Regions from separate parts of the Desulfotomaculum sp. OF05-3 genome, predicted to be linked through region 2. Evidence: a T-box and tRNA genes for the amino acid it is inferred to sense, from the RefSeq annotation. Region 2 holds a T-box; the other holds one or more tRNA genes.
What was found. The T-box of region 2 lies ahead of thrS (threonine--tRNA ligase). A T-box ahead of a tRNA ligase gene usually reads a tRNA of that ligase, here a tRNA-Thr.
Positions count from the first base shown of each region.

Region 1 (15,666 bases), on a different contig from region 2:
AGCTGACGATTCATCATAAACGCCATGATCAGGGCACCGAGGAACATTCCGGGCGCTCTAAGCGCCATACGAAGCCCCATCATCAGGACATTCTGAACCTGCTGGACATCGTTCGTGAGCCTCGTGACGAGAGAACCGGTGCTGTAGTCGTCGATATTCTCAAAGGAGAACTGCTGGACCTTCCTGAAGAGGTCGTTTCTCATGTCACTGGTAAAGGAGATGGACGCCTTCGCGGAAAAGTAGGCGCCGAGAATCCCACCCACCGCCATAAAAAGGACAGTCAGGACCATCAGCGTCCCCATCTTTCCGATATAGGCAACATTTCGACTCGCGACACCGTTGTTGATGATCATGGACATAAATTTCGGGAGCATGACCTCTCCCGCCACCTCGGTGAGCATCATCAGCGGACCGATCACGAAGGCGCTGAGATACGGGGTGATGTATTTTTTGTATCGTTTCAATTCTGTTGTTTCCTTTCTGATCAGATCTGCATTCGTTGGATTCTTCCGTTGCTGTTTATCACGCATCTTCCCTCGGAAGTTTTCTCCTCACGATATAGAAGCAGATCATATGGGCCGTCGCCGTGACGATCCAGGTAAACGGATAGGATAAGTATAACACTGTCAGGTTATGGTATACCTGAAACACCGTAAAGATCCAGACGATCCGGAGTCCACACGCTCCCAGAAGGGAGACGCACATCGGCATAACGGAGTATCCGAGACCGCGGATGCTGCCCACCATCGTATCCATGATCCCACAGAGGAAATATGTCGTTCCAAAGACCACAAGTCTTCTCATTCCGTATACAATGACCTCCGGGTCTGAGGAATAGATCCGGATCAGGGCATGTCCGCAAAGATAAGCCGGGATTCCCATCCCGAGTCCCACTGCCGTCACAACGCCGAGGCAGGTAACCATGATCCGGTTGATCCTCGAATACTTTTTGCCGCCGAAGTTCTGGCTCGTGAAGCTTAAGTTTGCCTGATAAACCGCATTCATGGCGTTATAGATGAATCCCTCAATATTCTGGGATGTCGTATTTCCTGCCATTGCGACAGAACCGAAGGAATTGACAGAGGACTGGATCAGAACATTGGAAATAGAAAATACTGCGCCCTGCATCCCCGCCGGAAGGCCTACCTGAATGATCTGACGGAATTTTGAGCGGTGGATCTTCAGATCTTTTAAATGAAGCTTCAGACCGCCCTCGCTCTCCATCAGGCAAAGGATCACCAGACACGCCGAGATCGCCTGAGAGATCGCGGTCGCCAGAGCAACTCCCGCCACATCCATCTGGAACATGATCACAAAAAAGAGGTTTAAGACCACATTGATCACGCCCGCCGCCGTAAGGAAATACAGCGGGCGCTTCGTGTCTCCCACCGCGCGGAGGATCGCGCTTCCAAAGTTGTAGATCATATTCGCAGGCATGCCGATAAAGATGATCCGCATATAAATCGTAGATTTATCGATCACATCGTCCGGAGTTCCCATGAGTTCCAGCATTGGCCTCGAGAGAAGCTGACCCACAATGATCAGAAAAAGACCGCTAACGATGCTGAGTGCCATGGCCGTGTGGATCGTATCCTGCACGTCTTTTTCCCGCTTCGCTCCATAATATCTCGCCACGATGACATTGACACCCACGGACAGTCCGATAAAGATATTGATCATCAGGTTGATCAGCGCCGTTGTGGAACCCACCGCCGCCAGAGACTGGCTACCCGCGAAACGTCCCACAACGATCACATCCGCAGCGTTGAACAGAAGCTGCAGGATTCCGGAAAAGATCAGCGGAATCGTAAAGGTGAGCAGTTTTCCGAGGATCGGACCGCTGCACATGTCCATTTCGTAATTTTTCTTCATAATACTCCTTTTTCCCGTACCTGTATTTTCTTTCCGGCAGCATCCGGAAAGAAAAGCAGACTGGCATTTCCCGCCCCTGTCCGTCTGCTCATTCTATCCACGGCTGCTCCCGGTGCCGGAATGCGTAAGGCACATTCCTTTTATCTATTACGCAAATTATAGACGATTTTTACAAATAATGCAATCCTGCCGCAACACGCTTCAGTCCTCGAGGACATACGCCCGGAAGAGACCGGACCACGGATTTCCGATAATATAGCAGGTGTAGGCTCTTCCAGCACGGACGTTGACGTTGAAGGTGAGAAGCGGATTCGCCACAGTGCAGGTCGGACAGGAAACGCCGACGATGGAGGAAAGGACAAGGACCGGAAGCTCGCCTAAGGCTGAAACTGCATACTGGGAACCTGTCACAAAGAAGGTATAGGTTCCGCTGGATGTCTGTTTATAGCTCGTCACTTCCTTGTATCCGATCCCCGCAAATGCTGTCTGGTTGTTGAAGGTCCGCACATCGTAGCTGGATCCCGCGTAGGACATGTTCGCTACACGGAGACAGCCGTAACCTGCCGGAACGTTCGTGCAGCCCATGTCGGAAACACGGGTCAGGGACACTCCGGAAACCGTGTCTAAGATCACCATCGTGAGTCTCTCACCGGACACAAAGGCAATCGTCTGCTGATAATAGATCTGACCGTTGGTCCTGCGCACAGTGACGGTGTGGAATCCGTCCGTCACGCGGATATAAGAAGAAATCGTGGCAAATTCAGAACCGGAGAAGATATTCCGGCCATCGATATAGACGTCCAGAGTTCGGCCTGATGTGCTGGCATTTAAAAACCGGACTCTGCTGTAGTAATTTTCTCCTGAGACCGTCGGATATGTGACCGGAAAAGAAATCGTCGGAAAGCCCGGGCGTCCGATGGTATTGTCGGGATAGACGGGGCGTCCGCCAGACGGCGCGACCGGTGTCGTCGGGATTCCAGCGAGATCGTCATCTCCGGGATAAACAGGTCTTCCGCCCGGTGAAGCGATGGGCGGCACAGGGATCCCCGCAAGATCATCGTCTCCCGGATAAACAAAAACTCCTCCTAATGGCTCGGCCGGTGTCTCCGGTACATTTGCGTCATTCTTCCCGGCTACGACCTCCGCCGTATTCTCTCCCGACGGTTCCGGCATTGATGTTGGATTCTCTGGCATATTAACACCTCAATATCTTTTTTACTACAAAATATGAAAGCAGAACGGAAAGTGTTCCCTGCACGTGTTTGAACGCAGATAAGCATTCCCCCGCTTCAAGTGCGCGGAGCACTAACCGCTTTACCCTCCATGGGCTTTCCGAGGAATTGATCTTTTTGTATGAAAAATTTATTCAAATTTTTTTGTTTTTATCGTTGACAAACCTGTTGATCCATGATACTATATTGGAGGTTCGAAAAACACAGTAAATGTGTTCGCTGCCTTGGCTCAGCTGGTAGAGCGTCGCCTTGGTAAGGCGGAGGTCGGCAGTTCAAATCTGCTAGGCAGCTTAAACCATGAGGCTTTCCGGAATATCCGGGAAGCCTTTTTTCGTGTTACAGGAAATTCCTGTTACGAAAAAGACGTGAACGCGACAATGATGCTCACTCACTCAGGACGACCGGGCTGACCGGAACAAATGTTTATTATGAAGGAAATCCTCCTCGAATAAAAAAGACCTACGGAACTCCTCTCCGCAGGTCTTTTTATCATAAGTAAAATTATAAATCCTATGCCTTCGCCAGTCTCTGTCTCACGATCTCATACGCGAGAACACCTGTCGCAACGGACGCGTTCAGGGAATCGATATCGCCCTTCATCGGGATCGACGCGATCATATCGCATTTCTCCTTCACGAGACGACTCACGCCCTCCCCCTCATTTCCAATCACAAGACCGATCGGTCCGGTGAGGTTTAAACGGTACATGCTCTCTCCGCCCATATCGGCGCAGACGAACCAGATGCCGCGTTTCTTTAAATCCTCGATCGTTGCCGCCATGTTGGTGACCTTTGCGACCGGCGTATAGTTTAACGCACCTGCGGAGGTTCTCGCAACCGTCGCGGTAAGTCCCACCGCGCGGCGTTTCGGAATGATCACTCCGTGAGCGCCCGCAAGGTTCGCGGTACGGATGATCGCTCCAAGGTTGTGCGGATCCTCAATTCCGTCAAGCAGGAATAAAAACGGCGGCTCGCCCTTCTCTTCCGCGATCTTTAAGATATCTTCCACCTCCGCGTACTCGTAAGCAGCGGCATACGCCATCACACCCTGATGATGTCCCGTCTCAGACATGGAATCCAGGCGTTCCTTCGGGACAAAATTTACGATCGTATCATGCTTTTTCGCCTCTCTCACGATCGTGCGCACCGGACCGTCCTGGCAGCCGTCAAGGACAAACAGCCGGTCGATGGTCTTTCCGGAGCGGAACGCCTCCAAAACAGCGTTGCGCCCTTCTATCGTCAGTTCTTCATATCTCATCGGAGTTCTCCTCTTTCTGTTTTTCCGTATCTCCGGACACTGCTTTTCCGGTCTTTGTCATCGCCAGTGCCACAAGATCCACCATTCGCTCCGTTCTTCCGGACAGGTAAAGATATCCCATCAGAGCCTCAAAGCCTGTCGCCATCCGGTAGTCCTTCATCGTTGCATTCTTGGCCATAGAGAAAGACTTCGCGTTTCTTCCCCGTTTGTAGACCGCATGCTCCTCCTCGGTAAGGTCACCCTCAATGGCCATCAGGAATTCTGCCTGGGCTGCAGCCTTCACAAGAGCCGAAGACTTCCTGTGAAGCTTATTCACCTGCATATTTCCCTCGCTGACCACGATGGTACGGATCAGGATCTCGTAAGCCGCATCACCGAGATAGGCGAGCACAAGCGGAGAGTACTGACCTGCATCCGTATCCTTTAAGTGGAATTTTTCCTTTAAAAGCATTAAGCTCTCTTCCATTTTACGCCCTCTCTTGTGTCCTCGAGGACGATTCCCATGTCGAGAAGTTTTCCTCTGATCTCATCGGCAAGGGCAAAGTTCTTTGCCTTTCTCGCTGCCTGTCTCTGGGCGATCAGGTCCTCCACCTCAGAGTCAAGGACTTCCGCCTTCTTTTCTGTAATAATCCCCATTACGTCGCAGAGTCTCTGGATCTCATTCTTCATCCAGGAAACATACTCCTTTGTGCTTGCCCCGGAGACTGTGGAGTTGGAGAGCTTGATGAGCTCGAAGATCGCGGAGATCGCGTCCGCGGTGTTGAAATCATCATCCATCGCCGCCTCATACTTTGCGACAAGCTCCATTGCCTTCTTCTGGTTTTCCAGTTCTTCCGCTGTCATTGTGCCGCCGGTTGCCTTTGCCTCCGCCTCACGGAGCTTTTCCATACCGGTGAGGATTCTCTCAAGACCGTTCTTGGAGGCTTCCATTAGGTCCGCACTGAAGTTTAACGGACTTCTGTAATGTGCGCTCAGCATAAAGAAACGGAGCACCTGAAGATCGTATTTTTCGCTGATCTCACGGACGGTAAAGAAGTTTCCGAGAGATTTTGACATTTTCTTATTATCAATATTTAAGAACGCGTTGTGCATCCAGTATTTCGCGAAGGGCTTTCCGTTTGCAGCCTCACTCTGGGCGATCTCGTTCTCATGATGCGGGAAAATTAAGTCCTCACCGCCTGCATGGATATCGATCTCGTCGCCGAGGTATCTCTTTGCCATAACGGAACACTCGATGTGCCAGCCCGGACGGCCCTCGCACCACGGAGACTCCCAGTACGGCTCTCCCTCTTTTTTCGGTTTCCAGAGAACGAAGTCGTTCGGATCCTGCTTGCCCTCCTCACCGGTTACCTTGATCTCACGGAATCCGGACTGGAGATCGTCAAGATTCTTATGGGAAAGCTTTCCGTAATCTTTAAATTTCCGGACACTGTAATAAACCGTTCCGTCAGCAGCCACATAGGCGTAACCTTTTTCGATCAGAGTGCTGATCATATTCAGCATGCCGCAGATCTCTTCTGTCGCCAGCGGGTTCTTTGTTGCCGGCTCGATATTCATGCCTTCCATATCCTTTTTGCACTCGGCGATGTAGCGCTTGGAGATCGTCTCTGCATCAACGCTCTCCTCGATGGCTTTTTTGATGATCTTATCATCGACATCCGTAAAGTTGGATACATAATTTACATCGTATCCTTTATATTCAAAGTACCGTCTTACCGTATCAAATACGATCATCGGTCTCGCGTTTCCGATGTGGATAAAGTTGTAGACGGTCGGTCCGCACACATACATTTTTACTTTTCCCGGCTCCACCGGAACGAACTCTTCTTTTCTCTTTGTGAGTGTATTGTAGATCTTCATAACTTAAGCTCCTTCATATATCTTTCTGTCCGAATTTTTCTGCCATGCAGCTTTGCGTAATGCACTTTTACTATCATCAAAGTAAACAGGCGCTTACTTCCGCATTCATTTATTGCTGCTGTCTACAGCCCGGACAGCCCCCGCATCCACCGGAAATAATTCCAACGCGGTCCTCCGGCGCGTAATCCGCCACCGAACTTAAAAGGGCGATCGCCTGAGCGGAGATCCCCTCCCCGGTACCGGTAAATCCAAGCCCTTCTTCCGTCGTCGCTTTCACGCTTACCTGTTCTTTTTCGATTCCTAACGCCGCCGCGATATTTTCCGCCATCTGCGGGCGGTACGGCAAAAGCTTCGGCCTCTGGGCGATCACGGTGGAATCGATATTTTCGATCATATATCCGTTTTCCTGCAGGATCTTCCCGACTTCCTTTAAAAGCGCGATACTGGAAATCCCTTTATATCTCTCGTCCGAATCCGGGAAGTGCTGGCCGATATCGCCGAGGGCGGCGGCCCCCAAAAGTGCGTCCATCACAGCATGAAGAAGGACATCTGCGTCAGAATGACCCAAAAGTCCTTTTTCATAGGGAATGTCCACGCCTCCAATAATCAGCTTTCTTCCTTCTACGAGACGATGTACATCATATCCCTGTCCGATTCTCATAGAATCTCCTCCTGTTTCTATTATGAGCCGATCACGCGCATCCGTTTCGGGATACAGCGCACCGCCAGATTCTCCTGACACATACAGCTCTCACCGTCCACGTGGACCGCCAACGGGCGCGCAAGGTGGATCTCCGCCTCACTGCACTCAAAGACACGGATCCCCCGCTCTTTTCTCCGGACCCCCATCACAAGGTCTCTTAAGATCGGGATCATCTTCGTCTTTCTCGCACTGTTTCCAACGTAAACGGTCATTTTTCCGTCATCATTTAAAATCCCGCCGTTCTTCTTTTTCTTCTCTTCCCGGCGTACCATAAACGTGATGAAATATATATGATTAAACTCCACTTTCTGCGTCCCGTCAAGCAAAATATATCCTTTTGTCGGCTTTGCAAGAAAAAGCTGCTTTAATCCGATCCCAAAACGAAGGATTTTTGTCAGATGAAGCCTCGTCATCTGGTTTCTCACAGGGCAGCATAAGAGATTGTGGCACAGTGCCGCGTCGAGTCCGATCCCACAGCGTCCGGCAAATCTGCGGCTCACGATCTCCTCGTTTCCGAACGTGATAACGCCATAGTCCAGCATCCTGTAATATTTCGGGTGAAGGATCCGCCTCGCCTGACGGTCCACCTTCCAGAAAGACTGGAATCCCTTCGAGAGTGCATTCCGGAATCCCACCGGGACATAGCCGAAGGTCAGGAGTCCCTTAAAGGAGACACCGTTTAAGACCTCATTGTAGGTACCTTCGCCGCCGACGATCACGATCACCTTCGCTTCATCCTTTTCCGCCGTCAGTACTCTCGCGATCTCCGCCGCATCCCCTTGATGTTCCGTAAAAAAGACACGGTATTCCTGACTGTTCATTTCCAGCTGATGTTCCAGTCGTTTCCAGATCCGGTATCCTCTTCCAGCACCGGCACCGGGATTTACGATAAACTGATACATAACGTCCTCCGAATCTTATATGTTCAGAATTTTCCGTGCAGCCATATGCATTCTGACCATGTCAGTGCCATATGGCATACGATATAGATTATAGTATATCACATAACCGCTAAAAAAAGGCTAAATTTTTTCTAAACTTCATGCATGTGCACTGCGATACATTCCTGTTCATGCCATGCGCAGACAACAGCTGATTTTGCCGATGCTTCGCATTCCAAATCAGCAAAATCCCTACCCGTGTACCGGACACATCCGCGCCAAAACGTAAGAAAATAGTAAACATCTCTTTCTTGTCAGACAATATTGGGGTCAATTATAATAAAAGCAGATACAAAGGGCAAAGATAATTGATTTTTATGAATCCAAGCTCTGAAAGGAGGTTCCTGGTATGAAAAAAAGAATGTATGTCGGGCTTTTCATGCTGCTGTTCTGCATGATCTTTGCAGTCACAGCACTTCCGATCACCGCGAAAGCTGATATGGGTCCAAAGCCCTCGGTGCGCATCCAGTTCAAAAATATGAGCGATGATCTGTGCTATGGCACGCTGCTTTCAAAGGAGAAATGTACAGGACCTGCACAAGTCTGGGACGGCACCGCCAGAAATGAGCAGCTCTATGATCTTGACCGGAACATCTGGAAAGCTTTTGTAGATTACAAGGATCCTGACGGATATTATTTCCTTCAGAGGGGCTGGACGGTAAGCGAAACCGGTGAGATCGCCTGGACCTATTATCCACCGGAGGATTTTAAGATCCTCCTGTATTATCCGGAAACCGGGACCTTTGTATCAAGCGGAAGCTATGAGCGTTATGCATTTGATACTTATTACACCGTTGACATGGAGGGCGTCTGGATCGGATCCGTGGAATACAATGAGGACCTGAGCACAAACGAGCGGATCAACGCGTATCGTTCCTATAATTATCGGATGGAGCTTTTATCGCTCGCGGTCCGTATCCTTCTTACGATCGCAATTGAAATGGTCGTCGGGCTGTTATTCGGCTTCCGGCAGAAAAAGCAGCTGCAGATCCTTGCGCTTGTAAATATCACGACGCAGCTTCTCTTAAATCTGCTTCTCAATATCATTCATTACAATGCCGGTCCGTTGGCCTTTATCACAAGCTATGTCTTTTTCGAGGTCATAGTCTTTGCGCTGGAGGCAGGTCTGTATTGCAGGTTTTTGAAGAGAGTGTCCCCCAAAAAGGAAAACGGTGACTTTGTTCTCTATTCGTTTATCGCGAATTCAGCATCATTCTGGGTCGGATATTATCTTGCGACAGTATTACCGGGAATCTTTTAAGTGAAAATCCAGACACCAACAGAGCCTTTCATATGTTTGCAGGATCATTGCAGATGTTCTTTTCTGTTTGGTACAGCAGAAAATTTCAGAAAAATTATTATAATCGAAAAAGTCCCGGGAACCTTCTCAGATTCCCGGGATTTTCAATCGTAGCGGAAGGGAGATTTGAACTCTCGACACCACGGGTATGAACCGTGTGCTCTAGCCAACTGAGCTATTCCGCCATAGTAGCGGAAGGGAGATTTGAACTCTCGACACCACGGGTATGAACCGTGTGCTCTAGCCAACTGAGCTATTCCGCCATAACATATGTATTTTCATATAAATGGGGCCTATAGGGCTCGAACCTATGACCCTCTGCTTGTAAGGCAGATGCTCTCCCAGCTGAGCTAAGACCCCATTGCTTCCGTCTGACGTTTCCGTCAAGCGCGATTGCTTTGACAGTTTAACCTATTTTTTCGAAATTGTCAACAGTTTTTTGAAATTTTTTTGTAATGGATTTTTCCTGTTCTATCTACACGATTTAAAAAAAAGACTGACATCTCCTATTTTTCTCTTGCATTCCCAATACATCTTGTTTATAGTATAGTGTATAAGAATCCGATTCGCGGATTCCAATAATATGAACCTGCACAGGAGGGATTGTAATTATGCCAAGAGGAAGAAAGAAGACTGACGTTGCTCCGCAGGATCTTTTAAATGAGGTCCTTGCTTCTATCGAAGAGACAGAGCAGAAATTAAAAGCATTAAGAACTCAGAAAAAGGACATTGAAAAACAGATCGAGGCCAAAGAAATGGCTGAATTATACGCGATCGTAAAAGAGAAGAACATGTCCATCGAGGATGTAAAAACGAAACTCGGCGCAGAATAAGTCTCGCACTTCTGTCTGAACATAAAAGGAAGATCCACATTTCCCGGATACCGGGGATGCGGATCTTCCTTTTTTATTCTATTTTACCTGCTCCACGAAACTATCGGATCCACGCAGATCTCAGGCAGATCCCGATCATTCTAATTCTTTTAAGATCGACTCCCCGATCATATTCTCCGCTTTTTTAAGCCCGAAGTTATCGAGCACCGTCGCGCCGATGACACCAAAGGTCTTCTGTTCCTCAAACATTCCCTTCTCTTTCATAGACGGGGAGTAGGCAATAAACGGAACCTTTTCTCTCGTATGGTCTGTTCCCGTGTAAGTCGGATCATTTCCATGATCCGCCGTGATCATCAAAAGATCACCTTCCCGGAGGTTTTCAAGGAGTTCGCCAAGCTTCGCATCAAAGCGCTCCAGCTCTTCCCCATATCCCACCGGATTTCTCCTGTGGCCCCAGAGGGCATCGAAATCCACGAGATTCACAAAGCAGAGTCCCTTGAAATCCTTATCTTTGCAGATCTCGATGGTCTGTTCCATTCCATGGACGGAGCTCTTGGATCGGAATGCCTCCGTGATGCCCTGTCCGTCGAAGATATCACGGATCTTTCCGACGGAAATCACATCGTACCCGTTGTCCTTTAAGATATCGAGCGCCGTCGTTCCTGTCGGCTTTAACGCATAATCGTGGCGGTTGCTGGTGCGGACAAATTCGCCTTTCTTCTTTCCGACATAAGGTCTCGCGATGACGCGGCCCACACGCCACTCTTCCTTCATCGTGATCTCCCTAGCGATCTCACAGCAGCGGTACAGCTCGTCAAGTCCGAATGTCTCCTCATTTCCGCAGATCTGAAGGACGGAATCGGCAGATGTGTACACGATCATGTGACCGGTAGCGATCTCTTCCTCTCCCAGTTCGTCCAGGATCGCGGTTCCGCTGGCGCTCTTATTTCCTATTACTTTGTGACCGGTGCGTTTTTCCAGCTCGTCGATCAGCTCCTCCGGGAAACCGTGATCCGTGAAGGTCTTGAACGGTTTCGTCGTGTAGATCCCCATCATCTCCCAGTGTCCGGTCATGGTGTCCTTGCCGTTGCTGGCCTCGGAGAACTTTGTGAAGCGGCCCGTCGGCTTTTCCACCGGGGCAACCCCCTTTAATGGTCTTAAGTTCGCGATTCCAAGCTTCTGGAGATTCGGGATATGAAACCCCTTCATGTGTTCCGCGATATGTCCCAAGGTATCCACACCCATGTCACCAAACTTTTCGGAATCCGGCATAGCGCCGGTTCCCAAGGAATCTATGACGATCGTAAAAATCCGATTATATTTCGGCATCTAAATCTCCCCCTTTCTTTTTCGCCTGTTCCACAAGGCGGCTCGTTCCGAGACGGTCAGCGCCGAGGAGGACAAACTCCCTCGCGTCGTTGAAATCGGCGATTCCTCCTGCTGCCTTGATCTTCTTTCCGGCAGTCATATGGGCCTTCATAAGCGCCACATCCGGCTTTGTAGCCCCTGCGGCAGAAAATCCAGTGGACGTCTTGATAAAGTCCGCTCCAGAAGCAGCTACAGTCTCACACATCTTTATCTTCTCCTCATCCGTGAGAAGGCAGGTCTCGATGATGACCTTTAAAATGTGATCTCCGCAGGCCTCTTTTAAGGCATTGATCTCCGCCAGGACCTTATCGTACTGTCCCATCCTGACCCAGCCGATGTTGATCACCATGTCAATCTCTTCCGCTCCGTCTTTTAATGCCTCTTTCGTCTCAAAGACTTTCACAGCCGTCGTGTTGTACCCGTTCGGGAATCCGATGACGGTACAGACGGGCATCTTCCCATCCAGATATTCTGCCGCCTGCTTTACGTAGGACGGCGGGATGCAGACGGATGCGGTTCCATATTTTACCGCGTCATCGCAGATCTCCCTGATCTGTTCCCAGGTGGACGGCTGTTTTAACAGTGTATGATCAACTTTCTTCAATATATCTCTGTATGTCATATTTTCTCTTACATCCTTTCCAGTGTGCCTTCTATTTTTCCAGTGCTTTCCCCGTAAAGCCTAACGGTAGCAACTCTTTCAGGAGGTAATCCCGGATCTCCCCGTCCCCATTCATAAGGACGATTCGAAAGGTCTCCGGGTCGCAAAACTCTGCCATCACCTGGCGGCAGACGCCGCAGGGCGCGCAGAAATCCTTCGGTTCTTTTCCCTTCGGACCTCCCACGATGGCGATCGCCCGAAAGTCCGTATTTCCCTCGCTGACAGCCTTAAACATCGCCGTCCGCTCCGCACAGTTTGTCGCCGGATACGCCGCGTTTTCAATATTGCAGCCGCGAAAAACTGTTCCGTCCCCGCATAGAAGCGCTGCTCCCACCGCAAAGCCGGAATATGGGCAGTAGGACTGTTTTCTTGCTTCCAAAGCTTCCCTTACCAGTTCCTTATTTCTCATGAATTTCCTCCCTCCCGGTTTGAAAATCCGAATATATTTTCTTCCTTTAACATACCATAAAGCCGAAACAATGTCAAAAGTCTTACCGCCTTCTTACATTTCTAACGTCTTCCTTACTTTTCGATAAAAATTTACCACTGGGGGTTGAAACCCCACTTTTAAAGTGATATAATTTGGCAACGCAAGGGAAATGTGACAAAAGTATTACAAAGCAGGACTTTAATGATGATGCCTGTTCAGAAAGGAAAGGAGGTCATCCTTTTGAAAAAGCTGATAAGAAAATATGGGCACGTATGGATGCTATCCTATGCATTCATCTATATCCCCTGGTTTACAAGACTTCAGGAGAACATAAACAAACCTTACCACGTCATGCACACGGCACTCGATGATATGATTCCTTTCGAAGAGATCTTTATCGTACCTTATCTGATGTGGTTTTTATATGTAGCAGCCACCATCGCATTTTTCTTCTTTCGGAATCGTGATGATTATTACAGGCTCTGCACCTTCCTTTTCACAGGAATGACGATCAGTCTTCTCGTCTGCTCCCTGTTCCCGAATGGAACGGACTTCCGTCCAGCAATCGATCCGGATAAAAATATTTTCTGTTACCTGGTATCGAGACTCTGGAGCATTGATCCGTGCATCAACGTCTTCCCGAGCATCCATGTATACAACTCCGTCGGTGTCCACATCGCGGTCTGCCGCAGTGAGGAGTTAAAGAAACATCCGATGATCGTCCGGGCATCCGGCATTCTGATGGTTCTGATCTGCCTGGCAACAATGTTCTTAAAGCAGCACTCCGTGATCGATGTGGTCGGCGCGCTTCTCATGGCATCCGTTATTTACCCGATCGCTTATGCGCCGGAGGCGGAAAAGAAGAAAAAGTACGAGACGAGCTTCTAAATATAATAACTTCAAGCCTATGCAGGACGGTTTTTACGACCGTCCTGTTTTTTGCTGTTTTCTCTAATTTCTATATTCACAGGAGCCCTTCACCGCCTGCCTTTTTTGAATGTGCGACAGCAAAAACAGCCGTCCTCTTTACCTGCCATATAAGCATGCAAAAGAACAACTGTCTTTACTTGTTTATCTTACTGTCACTTTCTATATCCTGTCGTAAAATCCACTACATTCCGGTACGGCGTCCCGTTCGCCCAGGCCGCAAGGTTTTCTCCCGCGATCCGGACGATCCGTTCAAAGGTCTCCGGAAGGAAAAAATTTCCTGCCACATGAGGCGTGATCACAAGGTTCTCAAGATCCCACAACGGGCTGTCCGCCGGAAGCGGTTCAGGCTCCGTCACATCGAGGCCACAGCCGCCTAGATGACCATCTTTTAAGGCTTTATAGAGTCCATCCGGATCGATGGCATTTCCGCGGCCCACATTGATGAGGTACGCGCCCTTTTTCATCAGGCGGAGTCTTCTCTCGTCCATGATGTGGTTTGTAGCGCTTCCGCCCGGAAGGACCATGGCAACAATATCTGCCCGGCCTAAGAGCATATCCAGATCATCCATCGTGTGCTGCTCATCCAGGTAATCCGGCTTATTCCGGTTCGTGCGGCGGACACCGATCACATGGGCGCCCAACGCGTGGACCTTTCTCGCGTAATCCCCGCCGATATCGCCCAGACCCAGGACAAGGATCGTGGAACCTTCCACGGAAATGATGTTTCCCATGGCTTTCCATACATGCTCTGCCTGGTTCGCGTGGTACTGGTTTAAACGTCTGATCAGGTCGAACGTAAGACCCAGCATATGCTCGGAGACCGCGAGTCCGTAAGCGCCTGTGGCGTTTGCGAGCACTGCTCCCTCCGGCATCACACCGGCCTTGATATAGAGATCTGCCCCAGCAGAGTTTAACTGGAGCAGCTCCAGGTTCTTCGCGCCGGAGATCAGGGATGGATCCACGTTTCCGACGATAACATCTGCCTGTTCCACGTCCTCCTTTGTGACTTCCCCGCCGTTCACATATCGGATGCAGCAGTTCTTGTCACCTGAGGCGGCTTTTTCTTCAAGGAACTTCTTGTGATCCTCGTTTACCGGGATCACCACCAGAATGTTTTTCTCTAAATCCGCCATGTGTAATCCTCTCCAATCGGTCTTGTCGCTTCTTTTAACCACTCGTTCTCTTCCTCAGTCATATACGGGGAAAGCTTCTCGCAGACTTCTTTATGGTACGCGTTCAGCATTCTCACATCAGACGGCTCCATCACGGAAATATCCACCGCATCGAGATCGATGGGCGCGAATGTCATGTTCTCGAAGCACATGAACTGACCGTACTCATTCTTCTCCGCCTTTCTGCAGAGGGACAGGTTCTCAGTACGGATTCCGTGGCTGCCCTCGATGTAAAGACCCGGCTCGTCGGATGTGAGCATGCCCTCCTCCAGAACGCAGGAATCCTGACGCTCCGGAACGATGCGCCAGCGGATGCCGTTCGGTCGCTCATGGACAGCGGATAAGAAGCCAACGCCATGTCCGGTACCGTGGTTGAAGTCGAACCCCCGCTCCCAGAGCGGTCCTCTCGCAAGGTAATCCACATTGAGACCCCGGCAGCCGTATAAGAATTTCGCGTTCATCAGGCGGAGCATTCCCATCATGACAAGTGTAAAGTGTCCCTTCATCTCGTCTGTCACATGACCGACCGCGATGGTTCTTGTGACGTCCGTGGTTCCCTCATAGTACTGTCCGCCAGAGTCTACCAAATAGAAGCCATCTGTTCCCACCGGGCTCTCCTGCTCCTTTGTCGCATGGTAGTGGCACATCGCCGCGTTGGAGCCGAATGCGGAGATCGTCGTGAAGCTCGGTCCGAGGTAACCTTCCTGGGCCTTGCGGTAATCCTCCAGGCGCTCTGCAGCCTCTGTCTCTGTGAGTTCCACTTTTCCCGCGTTCTTCTTCATCCAGCACAGGAATTTCGTCAACGCCACGCCGTCCTTTAAATGAGCTTTGCGAAGGTTTTCCATCTCCACCGGGTTCTTCACTGCCTTCATCCGGGAAGTCGGGTTCATAGCCTCCACAATGCGGTTGGAGGCATCGATTTTCTTATAGAGGGCAAAGTTTACCTTACCCGGCTCCAAGAGGACCGTCTCGTTTCTGATCCCTGCCACCGCGTCGTAGATCGCGTCGTATTTTTCGATGGCGACATGATTCTCCTCAAAATAAGCGCGGAGCTCCGGGGAGAATTTGCGACTGTTAATAAAAAGTCTCGCCTCATTCTCTGTGATC
Region 1 covers NZ_QWGO01000013.1:28,906-44,571, reverse strand. Annotated here, with positions in the region: gene DXA87_RS08825 (ABC transporter ATP-binding protein) at 1-464, opposite strand, end outside; gene DXA87_RS08820 (MATE family efflux transporter) at 523-1,872, opposite strand; gene DXA87_RS08815 (DUF4397 domain-containing protein) at 2,074-3,066, opposite strand; tRNA gene DXA87_RS08810 (tRNA-Thr) at 3,323-3,395, shown strand; gene rlmB (23S rRNA (guanosine(2251)-2'-O)-methyltransferase RlmB) at 3,615-4,361, opposite strand; gene DXA87_RS08800 (ribonuclease III domain-containing protein) at 4,351-4,827, opposite strand; gene cysS (cysteine--tRNA ligase) at 4,812-6,221, opposite strand; gene ispF (2-C-methyl-D-erythritol 2,4-cyclodiphosphate synthase) at 6,331-6,882, opposite strand; gene DXA87_RS08785 (diacylglycerol kinase family protein) at 6,903-7,826, opposite strand; gene DXA87_RS08780 (hypothetical protein) at 8,215-9,126, shown strand; tRNA gene DXA87_RS08775 (tRNA-Met) at 9,277-9,350, opposite strand; tRNA gene DXA87_RS08770 (tRNA-Met) at 9,355-9,428, opposite strand; tRNA gene DXA87_RS08765 (tRNA-Val) at 9,453-9,525, opposite strand; gene DXA87_RS08760 (hypothetical protein) at 9,777-9,998, shown strand; gene DXA87_RS08755 (phosphopentomutase) at 10,134-11,327, opposite strand; gene deoC (deoxyribose-phosphate aldolase) at 11,314-11,988, opposite strand; gene cdd (cytidine deaminase) at 12,020-12,436, opposite strand; gene DXA87_RS08740 (phosphatase PAP2 family protein) at 12,698-13,345, shown strand; gene DXA87_RS08735 (D-2-hydroxyacid dehydrogenase) at 13,540-14,520, opposite strand; gene DXA87_RS08730 (aminopeptidase P family protein) at 14,508-15,666, opposite strand, start outside.
Region 1: it encodes a tRNA-Thr, which carries the amino acid that the T-box ahead of thrS (threonine--tRNA ligase) is inferred to sense. The anticodon was not compared.

Region 2 (15,666 bases):
TTCGACCGCCTTTTTCTGATACAGGAATGTAGTGATGCTGACTTATCTGAAGCAGCCAGAATGCTGATAGCAGGCACTGCACTGATAATTTGAAGGGAGAGAAAAATTTTATGCATAAATTAAAACAGTTTACATTTGCACTTGCCGCAGTCTGCGCCCTGTCCACAGCATGCGGACAGCCCGGCACGACTGAGACAACATCTGCCTCTGCTGCAGAAACCAAGGCTGAAACTACGGTGGAGACGACTGCTGCCGTTGAATCAAAAGCCGCCGTTGCCTCCGGCAATGAGACCGCTGCGGAACAGACGATTGACACCGTGGGCCTCGTTCCGGTATCCGCAGCGGACCTGAAAAATGGAACTTACGATATTTCCGTAGAGTCCAGTTCCTCCATGTTTAAGATCATATCCTGTGCCCTGACCGTCCAGGACGGCGCGATGACCGCGAGAATGACTATGGGCGGAACCGGATATCTCTATGTCTACATGGGAACCGGCGAGGAGGCATCGAAGGTTCCGGAATCCGACCTGATCTCCTTTGAAGAGAATTCTGATGGGACCCACAGCTTTACGGTCCCGGTGGAGACATTAAATGAGGTGCTTCCGTGCACCGCGTTCAGCAAGAAGAAAGAGAAATGGTATGACAGAGAACTCGTCTTTGAGGCATCGGGAATTCCGGCAGATGCGTTTCTCAATACATCCTTAAAGACTGTGGAAGATCTCGGTCTCGCAGATGGAACCTATACTGTAGAAGCCGCTCTGACCGGCGGGTCCGGCCGTGCGTCTGTGGAATCCCCGGCGGTGGTCGAGGTAAAGGACGGAAAGGCAGAAGCGACGATCATCTGGAGCAGCTCCAACTACGACTATATGCGGGTGGACGAGGAGAAGTTTCTTCCGGTCAATACGGAGGGAAATTCCACCTTTGTGATCACGGTGACTGGTTTTGACAGCCCGCTGACTGTTTACGCCGACACGACGGCCATGAGCACTCCGCATGAGATCGAATACACGCTGACCTTTGATTCCAGCACGCTGGAAGAGCAGAAACAATAACACGGTATGGACAAGAACAGAATTCATTTATTCCGCAGAAGGCGGGAGACAGATAAGAGGTACAGGCGGTATGTCAGATGCCTCACCGTGATTCTTTTGAGTGTAGTCATGCTATGTGCTGGGTGCACCGGGAAAGACGCAGAGGGAAGCTCTGCCGGTGGCTCTGGGGAACAGACCGCTGCGGCAGACAGCCGGCAAAACGAAGCCGGCAGCAGCACTGAGGCAGCCCCAAAAACGGAGACAGCTGCTACAGCTTCCCGCAGCTGGAACAATATGTCCCCGGTAAGTTCCATGGATCTTCTCTATGCGGATCAGTTTTCCGTGGATTATTATGAGAATGACATCTCGCTCATCACCATCGAGGATACAGACCAGTTCCTTCTTCTGCCGGAAGGGATGTCCGCGCCGGCCGGACTGCCGGATTCCATCAAAATCCTCCAGAAACCGGTAAAAAATATCTATCTTGTGGCGACATCCGCTATGGATGATTTCATTCACCTGGACGCAATGGATTTGATTGCGCTCTCCGGCACAAAGGACACCGGATGGTATCTGCCGGAAGCAAAAACGGCAATGGAAGAGGGAAAAATTGCCTATGCCGGAAAGTACAGCGCTCCGGACTACGAGAAGATCTTAAGCAGTGACTGCGGTCTCGCCGTGGAGTCCACCATGATCTACCATACTCCCGAGGTAAAAGAACAGTTGGAACGCCTTGGGATCCCGGTTCTCGTGGAGCGGTCCAGCTATGAGGGCCATCCCCTGGGAAGAATGGAGTGGATCCGGCTCTACGGTGTCCTGACGGGAAAAGAGGCTGAGGCGGAACAGATATTTCGCGAAAATATTGACGCTCTGTCCGATGTTCTCGACATGGAACCATCCGGAAAAACGGCCGCTTTTTTCTATGTGACGAATTCCGGCAGCGTCAATGTCAGGAAGAATGGGGACTATATCGCAAAAATGATCGCCCTGGCAGGCGGAACTTACATTCCCGGGAATGCCGGTTCTGATGAGAACGCACTTTCAACGATGAACATGGATTTTGAGTCCTTCTATGCCGCCGCGAAGGATGCGGATGTGCTGATCTACAACAGTACCATTGACGGGGAACTCACCGCGATCGATGAGCTTTGCGCAAAGAATCAGCTTTTTGCGGATTTCAAGGCAGTGAAAGAGGGCAATGTCTGGTGTACCGGGAAGAACATGTTCCAGGAGACCATGGGCCTGGGGGATATGATCCGGGATATGAACGCGGTGTTTGCCGACGATACCGAATATAGCTTTACATATCTTCATCAACTGAAGTGACACGCAGGTGACAGCTGATCAACAGCACGGGATCGTCACTGCGTTGAATTCACACCTGTTGATGAGAACACGAAAAAGTTTAAATTATAGTAACTGTTCAGTAGGTCTGCGCACTTGCTGCGCTGACCGTAAGAAAACATAGGCTGGAAGGCAAAAATCCCATCAGCGAAGCTGATCTGGAATGGATTTTTGCACGTAACTATGAAGGTACTGAATAGTTACAAATTATAAATGAAAGGGGGAAGAACGCCTATGTCAACCCAGTCTAAGCGGATCGTCCGGGCCTACCTGCTGTTATTTGTCCTGCTTGCAGCCTTAAGCTTTCTGAGCCTGGCCGTCGGCAGCGTGCGCGTATCGGCAGCAGATATTCTTGTGGCCCTGGGTGGAAAAGAGGGGACTGATATGACCCGTCATATTCTCTTTGATATCCGCCTCCCCAGAATGCTGGCGGCGTTGATCCTCGGCGGGGCGTTATCGGTGTCGGGCTTTCTGCTGCAGACATTTTTCTCGAATCCCATCGCCGGCCCCTTCGTCCTTGGAATCTCTTCCGGCGCGAAGCTCGCCGTTTCGATCTTCATGATCCTGTTTCTCGGACAGGGACTCATCATGAATTCCTGGGTCATGATCGGTGCGGCTTTTCTCGGTGCAATGGCCTCCATGGGCTTCGTGCTGGCGGTCTCAAAAAAGCTTCCTCAGATGTCCATGTTAGTGGTAAGCGGGATCATGATCGGATATATCTGTTCGGCGGCAACGGATTTTATCGTAACCTTCGCCGATGACTCCAATATCGTGAACCTCCACAACTGGTCCATGGGCAGCTTTTCCGGCATCTCCATGGACGGGGTAAAGATCTGTCTCCTTGTGACTGCAGCAGCTCTCTTTTGTTCCATGCTGCTCTCAAAAGCCATGGGTGCCTATCAGCTGGGGGAGGTCTACGCGAGAAACATGGGTGTCAATATCAAACGGTTCCGGATCGAGCTGATCCTGTTATCCAGCATTCTTTCCGCTACAGTGACAGCCTTTGCGGGCCCCGTCTCCTTCGTGGGGATCGCGGTGCCCCATATGATCAAACAGCTGTTTAAGACCGCGAAGCCCATCGTTGTGATCCCGGGATGTTTCCTTGGCGGTGCAGTATTCTGCCTGTTCAGCGATCTGCTGGCGAGAACGTTGTTTTCACCGACAGAACTTTCCATCAGTTCTGTGACGGCGGTGTTCGGAGCGCCGGTGGTGATTGCCATGATGATAAAAAGAGTGAAACGTTGATAGGAATAGTCTGAAAGGAGAGCCCATGCAGAACTACCTGACAGCAGACAATTTAACCGTCGGATACCGCGGAAAACCGATCCTGTCCGACATCTCCATGAACATCCGCCGCGGATCCATCGTCACGCTGATCGGACCGAACGGGGCTGGAAAATCCACGATCTTAAAGAGCATCATCCGGGAACTTTCCCCATTAGGCGGAAGTGTATTTCTTGACGGCACAGCCCTGGAGGATTACTCGGATCCTGATTTTGCGAAAAAGACCGCGGTGGTCATGACGGGTCGGCCGGATCCGGAGCTTATGACGTGTTTTGACGTGGCGGCAGCAGGAAGATATCCGTATACCGGGCGGTTCGGGATCCTGTCCAAAGAAGACAAGAAAAAGGTCATGGATGCCCTCGAAATGGTCCGGTGCGAAAGCCTTGCGGATGTCCTGTTCCAGAACACCAGCGACGGACAGAAACAGCGGATCCTCTTAGCCCGGGCGATCTGCCAGGAACCGGAGCTTCTCGTTCTCGACGAGCCCACATCCTTTCTCGATATCCGGCACAAACTGGAGCTTCTCGATATCTTGAAGAAACTGGTCCATGAGCGCAATGTGGCAGTCCTCATGTCGCTTCACGAGCTGGATCTTGCGGAGAGGATCTCTGACTATGTGCTCTGCGCGGAAAACGGGACCATCGGGAGAACAGGGACGCCCCAGGAGGTGTTTGAGGGAGACTATATCGCAAAGCTCTACGGAATCGAACACGGGAGCTATCTGACGTCCCTTGGATTTCCGGAACTCCCGAGAACAGACGGAGCGCCGGGGGTCTTTGTCATCGGCGGCATGGGGAGCGGGATTCCTGTGTACCATGCCTTAAACCGGGCGGGGATCCCCTTTGCGGCGGGCGTGATCCATGAAAACGATATGGAGTACCAGACAGCGAGAGTGCTGGCAGCAGAAGTGATCCGGGAAGCGGCCTTCGAACCGGTGGGAGAGCAGGCGTTTCTTAGGGCGAAGAAAGTGCTAGAGTCCTGTGAGGCCGTTTTCTGCCCGTTAAACGTCTTCGGAACTATGAATAAAAAAAACCGGGAACTTCTCCGGATCGGAACGGAACTCGGAAAATTACGGCAAATTCATCTTGACAAATCTGATTCCGGTGATATACTAAATGACAAGTGAAAAAACAACACGTTGACAGGAAGAGTACGTTCGGAAACTGCTCAGAGAGGGATACATTTGGTGAGAGTTATCCTGCACGGAACGAGCTGAAGACCACCCTGGAGTGTCCCTTAATCGGGAACGGTGATTCCGTTATCATCAAATGAAGTGGTATAGAAATTCTATACAAGCAGGGTGGAACCACGGGTAATCTCGTCCCTTGATTATGTGAAAACGCATAATCAAGGGACTTTTTTATTTACGCGAACAACGAGCCAAAGTCCGCGCTTGCGCGAGACCTTGGCGACTGCCGCGATAACAAGGGGAAACTCGCGAAGCGTGTTTTCACTTGTTTGCGCGAGTGACAAAACAGAGACTGTGTTCACACAGGAAACTGAAAACGCGGTATTACAAGCCACGGCTCGCGTGAGATTTTCACTGAGAAAAAGCAGCTGTAAAATATCTCGGCTGCACGAAATTTTTCCAAGAGAAAAAGGAGAATGAACATGAAAGTAACATTAAAAGACGGCTCTTTTAAAGAGTATGCACAGCCGATGGCTGTCATCGACATCGCAAAAGACATCAGCGAAGGTCTTGCAAGAATGGCCTGTGTCGCAGAGATCGACGGAGAAGTAAAGGATCTGCGCACGATCGTTGACAAGGACTGCACTTTAAATATCTTCACAGCAAAGGATCCAGAAGGACTTGCAGCACTCCGCCACACAGCAAGCCATGTAATGGCTCAGGCGATCAAGCGAATCTGGCCGGAGACAAAGCTTGCCATCGGTCCGTCCATTGCTGACGGTTTCTACTACGATATCGACCGTGATGAACCGGTAACATCCGACGACCTCGCAAAGATCGAGGCTGAGATGAAGAAGATCATCAAGGAAGCTCTCCCGTTAGAGCGTTTTGAGCTTCCGAGAGCAGAGGCGATCGCCCTTATGAAAGAGAAGAACGAGCCGTACAAGGTAGAGCTCATTGAGGATCTTCCGGAAGATTCCATCATCAGCTTCTACAAGCAGGGTGAGTTCACCGACCTCTGTGCAGGTCCGCACCTCATGAACACAAAGGAAGTCGGCAAGGCATTCAAGCTCATGAACATCGCAGGCGCTTACTGGCGCGGAAGCGAGAAGAACAAGATGCTGACCCGTATCTACGCAACAGCCTTTGCGAAAAAAGAGGACTTAGACGCTTACGTTACCATGATGGAAGAGGCGAAGAAGCGTGACCACAGAAAGCTCGGCAAAGAGCTCGGTCTCTTCATGATGAGCGATGCAGGCCCAGGATTCCCGTTCTTCCTTCCAAAGGGAATGGTCTTAAAGAACACACTGCTTGACTACTGGCGCGAGATCCACAAAAAAGCAGGTTATGTAGAAATCTCCACACCGATCATCTTAAACAGAAGCCTCTGGGAGACATCCGGTCACTGGGATCACTATAAAAACAACATGTATACAACCGTCATCGACGGCGAAGATTACGCCATCAAACCGATGAACTGCCCGGGCGGCGTTCTTGTTTACGCTTCCGAGCCGCGTTCCTACCGTGACCTTCCGCTCCGTATGGGTGAGCTCGGTATCGTTCACCGCCATGAGAAATCCGGTCAGCTTCACGGACTCATGCGTGTACGCTGTTTCACACAGGATGATGCCCATATCTTCATGACTCCGGAGCAGATCCGTGATGAGATCAAGAACGTAGCAGGTCTGATCAACCAGGTATATTCCCTGTTCGGATTCAAATATCATGTAGAGCTCTCCACAAGACCGGAAGACTCCATGGGAAGCGACGAGGACTGGGAGCTTGCAACAAACTCCTTACAGGGCGCATTAGACGACCTTGGACTTGACTATGTGATCAACGAAGGAGACGGCGCATTCTACGGTCCGAAGATCGACTTCCATCTGGTAGACGCGATCGGCAGAACATGGCAGTGCGGTACGATCCAGCTTGACTTCCAGCTTCCGCAGCGTTTCGAGCTTGAGTACATCGGCGCTGACGGTGAGAAGCACAGACCGATCATGATCCACCGCGTATGCTTCGGTTCCATCGAGCGTTTCATCGGTATCCTGATCGAGCACTTCGCTGGCGCATTCCCGACATGGCTTTCACCGGTTCAGGTTAAGGTTCTCCCGATCTCTGAGAAGTACGAGGAGTACGCAAAATCTGTCAAAGCAGCTCTTGACGCGGCTGACATCCGTGCTGAGATCGACCTCCGTTCTGAGAAGATCGGCTACAAGATCCGTGAGGCACAGGGGCAGAAGATCCCGTACATGTTAGTTGTCGGCCAGAAGGAGCAGGCAGATGGAACTGTATCCGTAAGAAGCCGCTTCAAAGGCGATGAGGGCGCTGAAGATCTCAACGTATTTATCGCAAACATCAAGGCTGAGATCGCTGGCCGTGTAAACCGTCCGGTCGAGGTTAAAAAGGAGGAGGAGAAATAATCCTCTGCTCGTTTAACTAGGTGCTGAAATTTCAGATTTTCGCCGGTCTTCGGAATTTTCCGGGGACCGGCTTTTTTTCTGTTTTTTGTCTGTCTGCTTGCACTTTTTTCCGAATGATGGTATCATATTACGGAATATGACCGTTGGGAGGTTTATCAATTGGCGAAGAAAAAGAACAAGAAAGTCGTTCGTTATCGCCGGCCCCTGAATATCAATGTGGGCATGATCATTTTTGCCCTTATTTTCTTATATATGGCATTTTATCTCTATACCTACCTTCGCAGGGACAAGGTGGAGTTTTATGAAGTTGTGGAGGGAAGTATCGTAAACGATACGAGGCACACCGGAATCATTTTCCGGACAGAGGAGCCGAAATACACGGACCGTGCCGGAAATATCAACTTTTATCTGAGAGAGGGGAAAAGGGCAGCTGTCGGTACGAGAGTCTATTCCATTGATGAGACGGGAACGCTTTCCGCCCTGCTCGCGGAAAAAACGGACGGGTCTGTAGCCCTCTCAAAGGAAAACCTCGCTTCCTTAAAAAAGCAGCTGTCCAGCTTCAGCCAGACATTCACGAACGAAGATTTCCGGGAGGTCTATGATACGAAAAACACCCTGGATGCGGAAGTCCTGGAGTATGTGAGCGTTGATACCTTAAAAAATCTCGACAGCGCAGTCTCTGAACTGGGCGGAAATTTCACCCAGGTGCGGGCGGATCAGTCCGGCATTGTGTCCTACTCGGTGGATTCCATGGAGACACTGACACCGAACCAGGTGACAGCGGATATGTTTGACAAGAGTTCCTACAAGAAATCCAGCGTGCGCTCAGGACAGCTCGTGGAGACCGGGGCACCGGCCTACAAGATCATCACCTCCGAGGACTGGTCCATCGTGTTCCCGATGTCGGAGCAGGAGCTTACCACTTATAATGGAAAGACTTCCCTCGCCGTGAAGTTTAACGGCAGGGATCTTGAGACCTCCGGCGCGTTCTCCACAGTGACAGGCGGAGATGGAAAGACATACGGAAAACTCGATTTTTCTAAATATATGGAACAGTTTGTTTCCGACCGGTATGTGGATTTTGAGATCGTGACCGATGAAGTCCGGGGACTCAAGATCCCGAGAAGCTCCGTCACCGATGTGACTTTCTATGTGATCCCGAAGGATTATTATGTGAGCGCAAAGAAGGATTCTTCCGATTCCTCCTCCGTCTCCCAAAGCGGCTTCCGCAAGGAGACCTACGCGGATGGAAAGACGGTGGGTGTCATCACTTCGTGCACGATCTACTACGCGGATGATGAATACTATTACGTGGATGCCGGGGAGAACAGTGAACTGAAAGCCGGGGATTTCCTTACAAAGGACGATTCCGAAGAGCGTTACCAGATCGGAATGACCCAGACGGTACAGGGCGTCTACAATATCAACCGTGGATACGCGGTATTCAGAAGGATTGAGATCCTTTCTTCGAATGATGAGTATTACACCATCAAAAAGGGCACCGATTATGGTCTGTCCGTCTACGACCACATCGTCCTGGATGCCAACGCCGTGACCGGAAACGGAATGATCATCTATCAGTAGGAGGTTTTTATCATGTCAGTTGCAGAGAATATAAAGAACGTAAGGGAACGAATGAACGCAGCCTGCCTTCGCGCGGGAAGAGATCCGAAGGAGGTCACCCTGATCTCCGTCAGCAAGACGAAGCCGGTCTCCATGTTGATGGAGGCCTATGAGGCGGGAGAGCGCGACTACGGCGAGAATAAGGTACAGGAGATCACGGAGAAGCGCCCGCAGATCCCGGAGGACGCAAAGTTCCACATGATCGGCCATCTCCAAACAAACAAGGTCGGACAAGTCATCGACAAAGTGGTCCTGATCCACTCCTGTGACAGCGTCCACCTGGCAGAGAAGATCGAGAAGGAAGCCGCAAAGCGCGATATGATCGCCAATGTGCTCCTTGAGGTCAATGTGGCGAGAGAGGAGAGCAAATTCGGCATGTTCTTAGAGGACGTAATTCCGAATTTAAAGGAGATCCAGGCATTTCCCCATGTCTGCGTAAAGGGAATGATGACCATTGCACCAAATGTCGAAAATGCAGAAGAAAATCGAAAATATTTTAAAGAATTATATCAATTATATGTTGACATCAAAAATAAAAACATTGATAATGGTACTATGAGTGTGCTGTCCATGGGTATGACCGGTGACTTCGAGGTAGCCGTTGAGGAGGGTGCAACCATGATTAGAGTAGGAACCGGAATCTTTGGTTCCAGATAGATTGGAGAGAACTAGATATGAGCTTTTTAGGCAAGATTATGGATACGATGCGTCTGAACGACGATGAAGATGACGATTACTTCTTAGATGACGATTATGAGGATGAAAAGCCGGCGAGAAAGAACCTTTTCAAGAAGCAGACAGCTGATGATTTCGATGATTATGAGGAGGAGAAGCCAAGATTTTTACCCCGCACCACCAACAGCAATAAGGTTGTTCCGATGCGCCGCGGAAGCGGAATGGAAGTTTCCTTAATTAAACCGACCTCCTTAGATGACGCAAAGGAGATCTGCGATTACCTGCTTGCCGGAAAGGCAGTAGTCCTTAATATGGAGGGAATCCACACCGAGACCGCACAGCGGATCATCGATTTCACATCCGGATCCACATATTCCATGAACGGAAATCTCCAGAAAATTTCCAACTACATTTTTATCGCAACCCCGCAGTCCGTTGAGCTGTCCGGTGACTTCCAGGATCTTCTTACCGGAGGAAACTTAGACGTATCCGGACTCAACATCCATCTTTAATTAAGGATCCATATGGAAAAGGAAGAACAGCTTTTTAGGAAGCGGATCCAGGAACTGGCAGAAAACGCTTACTCCCGCGATATCCCGCTTCACACAGATTTTCTGACGCTCGCAGAACAGACTGTCTTCCAGAATATGTCGGCTACACTGCCGCCGGTGAAGTTCGTACTTTCCGGCGGCTTTCCGATGTCTGAAAGAAAGGTTTTGTGCTTTCTGGCGTCCTATGAGGAGGAACTTTACGCGCCGCCCTTCGTGTGTTTAAAGATCGTTCCCGCAAACAGGCGCTTCGCGGAGAAGCTCACCCACAGAGACTATCTCGGGGCGATCATGAATCTCGGAATCGAGAGGGCCATGATCGGGGACATCGTCCTGCAGGATGGAAATGCCTGGGCGTTTGTCATGGAAAAGATGAGCAGATATCTTGCGGAGAATCTCACGATGATCCGGCACACCTCTGTTGTCACGGAGATCACGGCAGATTTTTCTGAGCTTCCGGAGCCAGAGATGGAGGAAATTTCAGGAACAGTGAGTTCCGTCCGCCTGGATTCTGTTATCGCGCTTTGCGGAAGACTTTCCAGGACGAGGGCAGCATCATATATCGAAGACGAGAAGGTCTCTGTCAACGGGGCTGTCTGCACGAATGTATCGCTGAATCTTCGGGGCGGAGAGATCTTATCGATCCGCGGCATCGGCAAATTCCGGTTTGGCGAGCCAGGAAATCTTACGAAAAAGGGGCGGACATCTGTCGTGGTGTACCGCTATAAATAGGAGGTTAGCCTTATGATCACAGAACATGTAAACCGGATCCCTGTCCATCTCGACGGGAAGACCATTTATGATATCGTACTGGAAGATTTTTTTGACGCCCTTGCAAAGGAGATCTCCGCGCTGGGCACTGAGAAGAAAAAGATCTGCATCATCGCGGATTCCAACGTGGCTGACTTGTATCTTGATGAAGTGACAAAGATCCTTTCCGGTTGCTGCCGTGAGGTCACATCCTACGTGTTCCCGGCAGGAGAAGAGAATAAGAACCTGAAGACAGTCCAGGGCGCTTACGAGCACCTGATCTTAAACCATTATGACAGAAAGGATCTTCTTGTGGCTTTAGGTGGCGGTGTCACGGGAGACCTCTGCGGATTTGTGGCTGCAACCTATCTCCGCGGCGTGGATTTTGTCCAGATCCCGACAACACTGTTGTCCCAGGTGGACTCCGGAATAGGCGGAAAGACCGGTGTAGACTTTGATTCCTACAAAAATATGGTAGGCGCTTTCCACATGCCGAAGCTTGTATACACGAATGTGTCCGTACTTCGCACACTTCCGGACGATCAGTTCTCCGGCGGCATGGGAGAGGTCATCAAGCACGGCCTGATCCTCGATAAAGAGTACTTTGACTGGATCCAGACGAACAGGGCGAAGATCCTCGCAAAAGACGCGGACACCTTAAAGCTTCTGATCCAGGGCAGTGATTTCATCAAGCGTGAGGTTGTTGAGATCGACCCGACGGAACAGGATGAGCGCGTGACCTTAAACTTTGGCCACACATTAGGCCATGCCATTGAGAAATTAAAGAACTTTACGATGCTTCACGGCCACTGTGTCGCTGTCGGTGCCCTGGCTGCCATGAATATCTGCAAAGAGCGCGGACTTGTAAAACAGGATGAGATCGACGCATACAAGGCACTGATGGAGTATTTCTTTATCCCGACATCCGTTTCCGGCCTTAATACGGAGGAAGTCATCGCTGCGACAAAAAATGATAAGAAGATGGAAGCCGGCGTTATCAAGTTTATTCTTTTAGACCGTGTGGGTCATGCCTATATCGACCGCACCGTCACGAAGGATGAGATGGAACGCGCCCTGGCAACTATTTTCAGATAGGAGTTTTTATGAATACCATCGGAAAACGCTACGGTGTTCTTGCCGTATGTGCCGCCCTGCTCATCGCTCTGGACCAGTGGGCGAAGAGTATGGCTTACAACACGCTGCGGGTCAATGGACCGCTTGTGCTGATCAAGGGAGTCTTTGAGCTTCTGTACTCGGAAAACAGGGGCGCTGCCTTTGGAATTCTTCAGGGAAAACAGTGGTTTTTCTTCCTAGTTGCTGCGGCTGTCGTGATCGCGGTCCTTGTTTTTGTGGCAAAGCTTCCTTCCGGGAACCGGTATCTGCCGCTCTATATTTCCATGGTCCTTCTTCTTTCCGGCGCGGTCGGAAACCTGATCGACCGTGCGGTGAGAGGATTTGTGGTGGACTTCTTCTACTTCAGCCTCATCGATTTCCCGATCTTTAATGTGGCAGACTGTTATGTAGTCTGCGCGGCCGGACTTCTGATCCTTCTCATCGGCTTTTTCTATAAGGAAGATGAGCTTTCCTTCCTTTCACCGAAAAAAGGAGAATAACCAGTGAGAGAAGAATATTTTGTGACGGAGGAGACGGCGGGAGACCGGATCGATAAGTTCCTTGCGGAACAGTATGAGAATCTTTCACGCTCTTTCCTCCAGAAGCTTTTAAAATCAGGGGAAGTTATGGTAGATGGACGCCCGGTGAAGGCAAGCTACAAGGTGGCTGAGGGGGATCTGATCTCCTTCGAGGTGCCGGAGGCTGTGGAGCCGGAGATCGTGCCGGAGGATATTCCACTGGATATTTTATATGAGGACCATGATGTGATCCTTGTAAATAAGCCGAAGGGGATGGTGGTTCATCCGGCTGCTGGACATTATACGGGGACATTGGTGAATGCGCTGATGTTTCACTGTAAGGAAGACCTCTCCGGGATCAACGGAGTTCTGCGCCCGGGAATCGTCCACAGGATCGATATGGACACCACTGGCGTCATCATTGCATGCAAGAATGATCTCGCCCACAATTCCATAGCGGCACAGCTCAAGGAGCATTCCATCACCCGCCGTTATCAGGCGATCGTTCACGGAGCCCTGAAGGACGATGAGGGAGTGATCGACGAACCTATCGGGAGAAGCCCAAAGGACCGGAAGAAGATGGCAGTCAATTATAACAACGGAAAATCCGCAGTGACCCATTACAAGGTGCTCACACGGTTTAAGGATTTCACCCATATCGAGTGCCGCCTGGAGACGGGTAGAACGCACCAGATCCGCGTTCATATGGCAAGCATTGGACATCCGCTCTTGGGTGATGCCGTTTATGGTCCGGCGAAATGCCCGTATAAGCTTCAGGGGCAGACGCTGCACGCAGGGATTTTAGGGTTCGTGCATCCGCGGACGGGGGAGTATATGGAGTTTTCGGCACCGTTGCCGGAATATTTTGAGGAGCTTTTGAGAAAATTGCCGGGATAATTTTTCCCGGCTTTTTTGTGTAATAAAAAAATCCTCGAAACGTGCCAATGATGCGCACTCGCACGAGGATGTGGATTGTCGCAAGCGACCGCGCTCGGCGCGAGAATGTGACTTGGCACATTCTTACTTATTCTGCTTTATGCATATACTGATACAAAAATTCACGGGATAACTCTTGCATATTGACTGCAATTTTTGTATAATATAGCTATCAGAAAGCTTGATGACAGAAAGGAGCTGTGGCATATGAGTGATAACCTTATTATTACGATCGGAAGAGAATGCGGAAGCGGAGGAAGACATATCGGGCAGGCATTAGCAGAAAAACTCGGTGTAAAATGTTATGACAAAGAGCTCCTGAATCTGGCCGCAAAAGAGAGCGGTCTCTGTAAAGAGCTGTTTGAGACCCACGACGAGAAGCCGACGAGCAGTTTCTTATATTCCCTGGTAATGGATACATATTCCCTTGGATATGCGAACTCTGCATATATGGATATGCCGATCAACCACAAGATCTTCCTTGCGCAGTTTGATACGATCAAAAACCTTGCGGACAAGGAATCCTGCGTAATTATCGGACGCTGTGCTGACTACGCGCTGGCTGATTATCCGAACGTGGTATCCGTATTTATTACAGCCAACGAGGACGTGAAGATCAGGACTTTGATGGAACGCCATAAGATTTCTGAGTCCCAGGCGAAGGATGTCATGATCAAGACCGATAAAAAACGTGCCAGTTACTATAACTATTATTCCAGTAAGCGCTGGGGCGATTCCAAGAGCTACGATCTCTGCATGAACAGCAGCAAGATCGGTTATGACGGAGTTGTGAAGATGATCCAGGATTTTGTGGAGATCAAGAAAGGTTATAAGAAATAAGTGATATGAAGACGGGGCAGGAAGCAGAATCAAAGCTGTTTTCTACCCTGTTTTATTGTCTGAAATTATACCAACGTATGTAAAAAGGGCCAGCGCTTTGAGGCACTGGCCTAATAATGTTGAATATGATAGCTTTTTTTATTCCACCGTCACAGATTTCGCAAGATTTCTCGGCTGATCCACATCGAGGCCTTTCTGGACGGAAGCGTAGTAGGCGATGAGCTGGAGGACGACGGCGATCGGGAATACGGTGAATTTATCATCTTCCTTCGGGATCCGGATGATCACATCGGCGATTCCCTCGTCGACAGCGGTATCTTCCGTCACAAGGAGTACCACATAGGCGCCTCTCGCCTTCACCTCACGGATATTGGAGATGGTCTTTGCGAAGATGTGTTTCTGGGTCGCGATGGCGATCACCGGGACATGGTCTGTGATCAGGGCGATGGTTCCGTGCTTTAATTCACCTGCTGCGTAAGCCTCCGCGTGGATGTAGGAGATCTCCTTTAACTTTAACGCGCCTTCCAAGGAGAACGCGTAGTCCATGCCGCGGCCGATAAAGAACACATCCGGGTAATTCACGATGTGGGTGACGATCTCATTGATTGTATTCTCATCGCGGATCATGGTCTCCATGGCGGAAGCGCAGTTTAAGAGATCACTCATGAACTGCTCTGCATGTTCCTCCGTGTATACGCCGCGTACAAGTGCCATACGGCAGAAGAGAAGATAGAGGGCAGCGATCTGTACCGTGTAGGCTTTTGTGCTCGCCACGGCGATTTCAGGGCCTCCATGGGTATAGATCACGTAGTCGCTCTCGCGGGCGATCGTGGATCCCTTTACGTTTACAACTGAAATTACAGTGGAACCGCATTCCCTTGCGAGGCGGAGTGCCGCCAGGGTATCGATGGTCTCGCCGGACTGGGAGATCACGATGGTGAGGGTCGAGTCATCGATCAGCGGCTCCTCGTAGCGGAACTCAGAGGCAATGGACACGGTCACCGGAATTCTGAGGCGTGGCTCAATGAGGGCTCTCGCCACCATTCCCGCATGCATGGCAGTTCCACAGGCGATGACACGGATATTTGTGATCCGCTTTAAGAGCTCATCCGGGATCTTCTCATCGGAGAGGTCCGGGAGACCTTTTGTGAGGCGCGGAAGAATCGTCTTTTTTAATACTTCCGGCTGCTCGTGGATCTCCTTCATCATGAAATGCGGGAAGCCGTTCTTCATGGCTGCGTCCGTGTTCCAGGATGCCTCGAGGATCTCCGGCTCCACCTTTGTACCGTCAAGCTCGTAGAGGCTCGCGTGGTAGGCAGTGAGCTGTACGAGCTTTCCTTCCGGGACAACAAAGTATTTTTTTGAGTACGGAAGAAGAGCCGTCAGGTCAGAGGCGATCATGGCTCCGGAAGCTGTGTAAGCGGCTACAAGCGGGCTTACGTTTCTCACTGC
Region 2 covers NZ_QWGO01000018.1:10,876-26,541, reverse strand. Annotated here, with positions in the region: gene DXA87_RS10685 (hypothetical protein) at 111-1,052, shown strand; gene DXA87_RS10680 (ABC transporter substrate-binding protein) at 1,059-2,357, shown strand; gene DXA87_RS10675 (iron ABC transporter permease) at 2,610-3,620, shown strand; gene DXA87_RS10670 (ABC transporter ATP-binding protein) at 3,646-4,785, shown strand; T-box leader at 4,789-4,988, shown strand; gene thrS (threonine--tRNA ligase) at 5,271-7,211, shown strand; gene DXA87_RS10660 (HlyD family efflux transporter periplasmic adaptor subunit) at 7,371-8,795, shown strand; gene DXA87_RS10655 (YggS family pyridoxal phosphate-dependent enzyme) at 8,808-9,491, shown strand; gene DXA87_RS10650 (cell division protein SepF) at 9,509-10,021, shown strand; gene DXA87_RS10645 (YlmH/Sll1252 family protein) at 10,034-10,789, shown strand; gene aroB (3-dehydroquinate synthase) at 10,802-11,902, shown strand; gene lspA (signal peptidase II) at 11,911-12,420, shown strand; gene DXA87_RS10630 (RluA family pseudouridine synthase) at 12,424-13,335, shown strand; gene DXA87_RS10625 (cytidylate kinase-like family protein) at 13,582-14,214, shown strand; gene glmS (glutamine--fructose-6-phosphate transaminase (isomerizing)) at 14,353-15,666, opposite strand, start outside.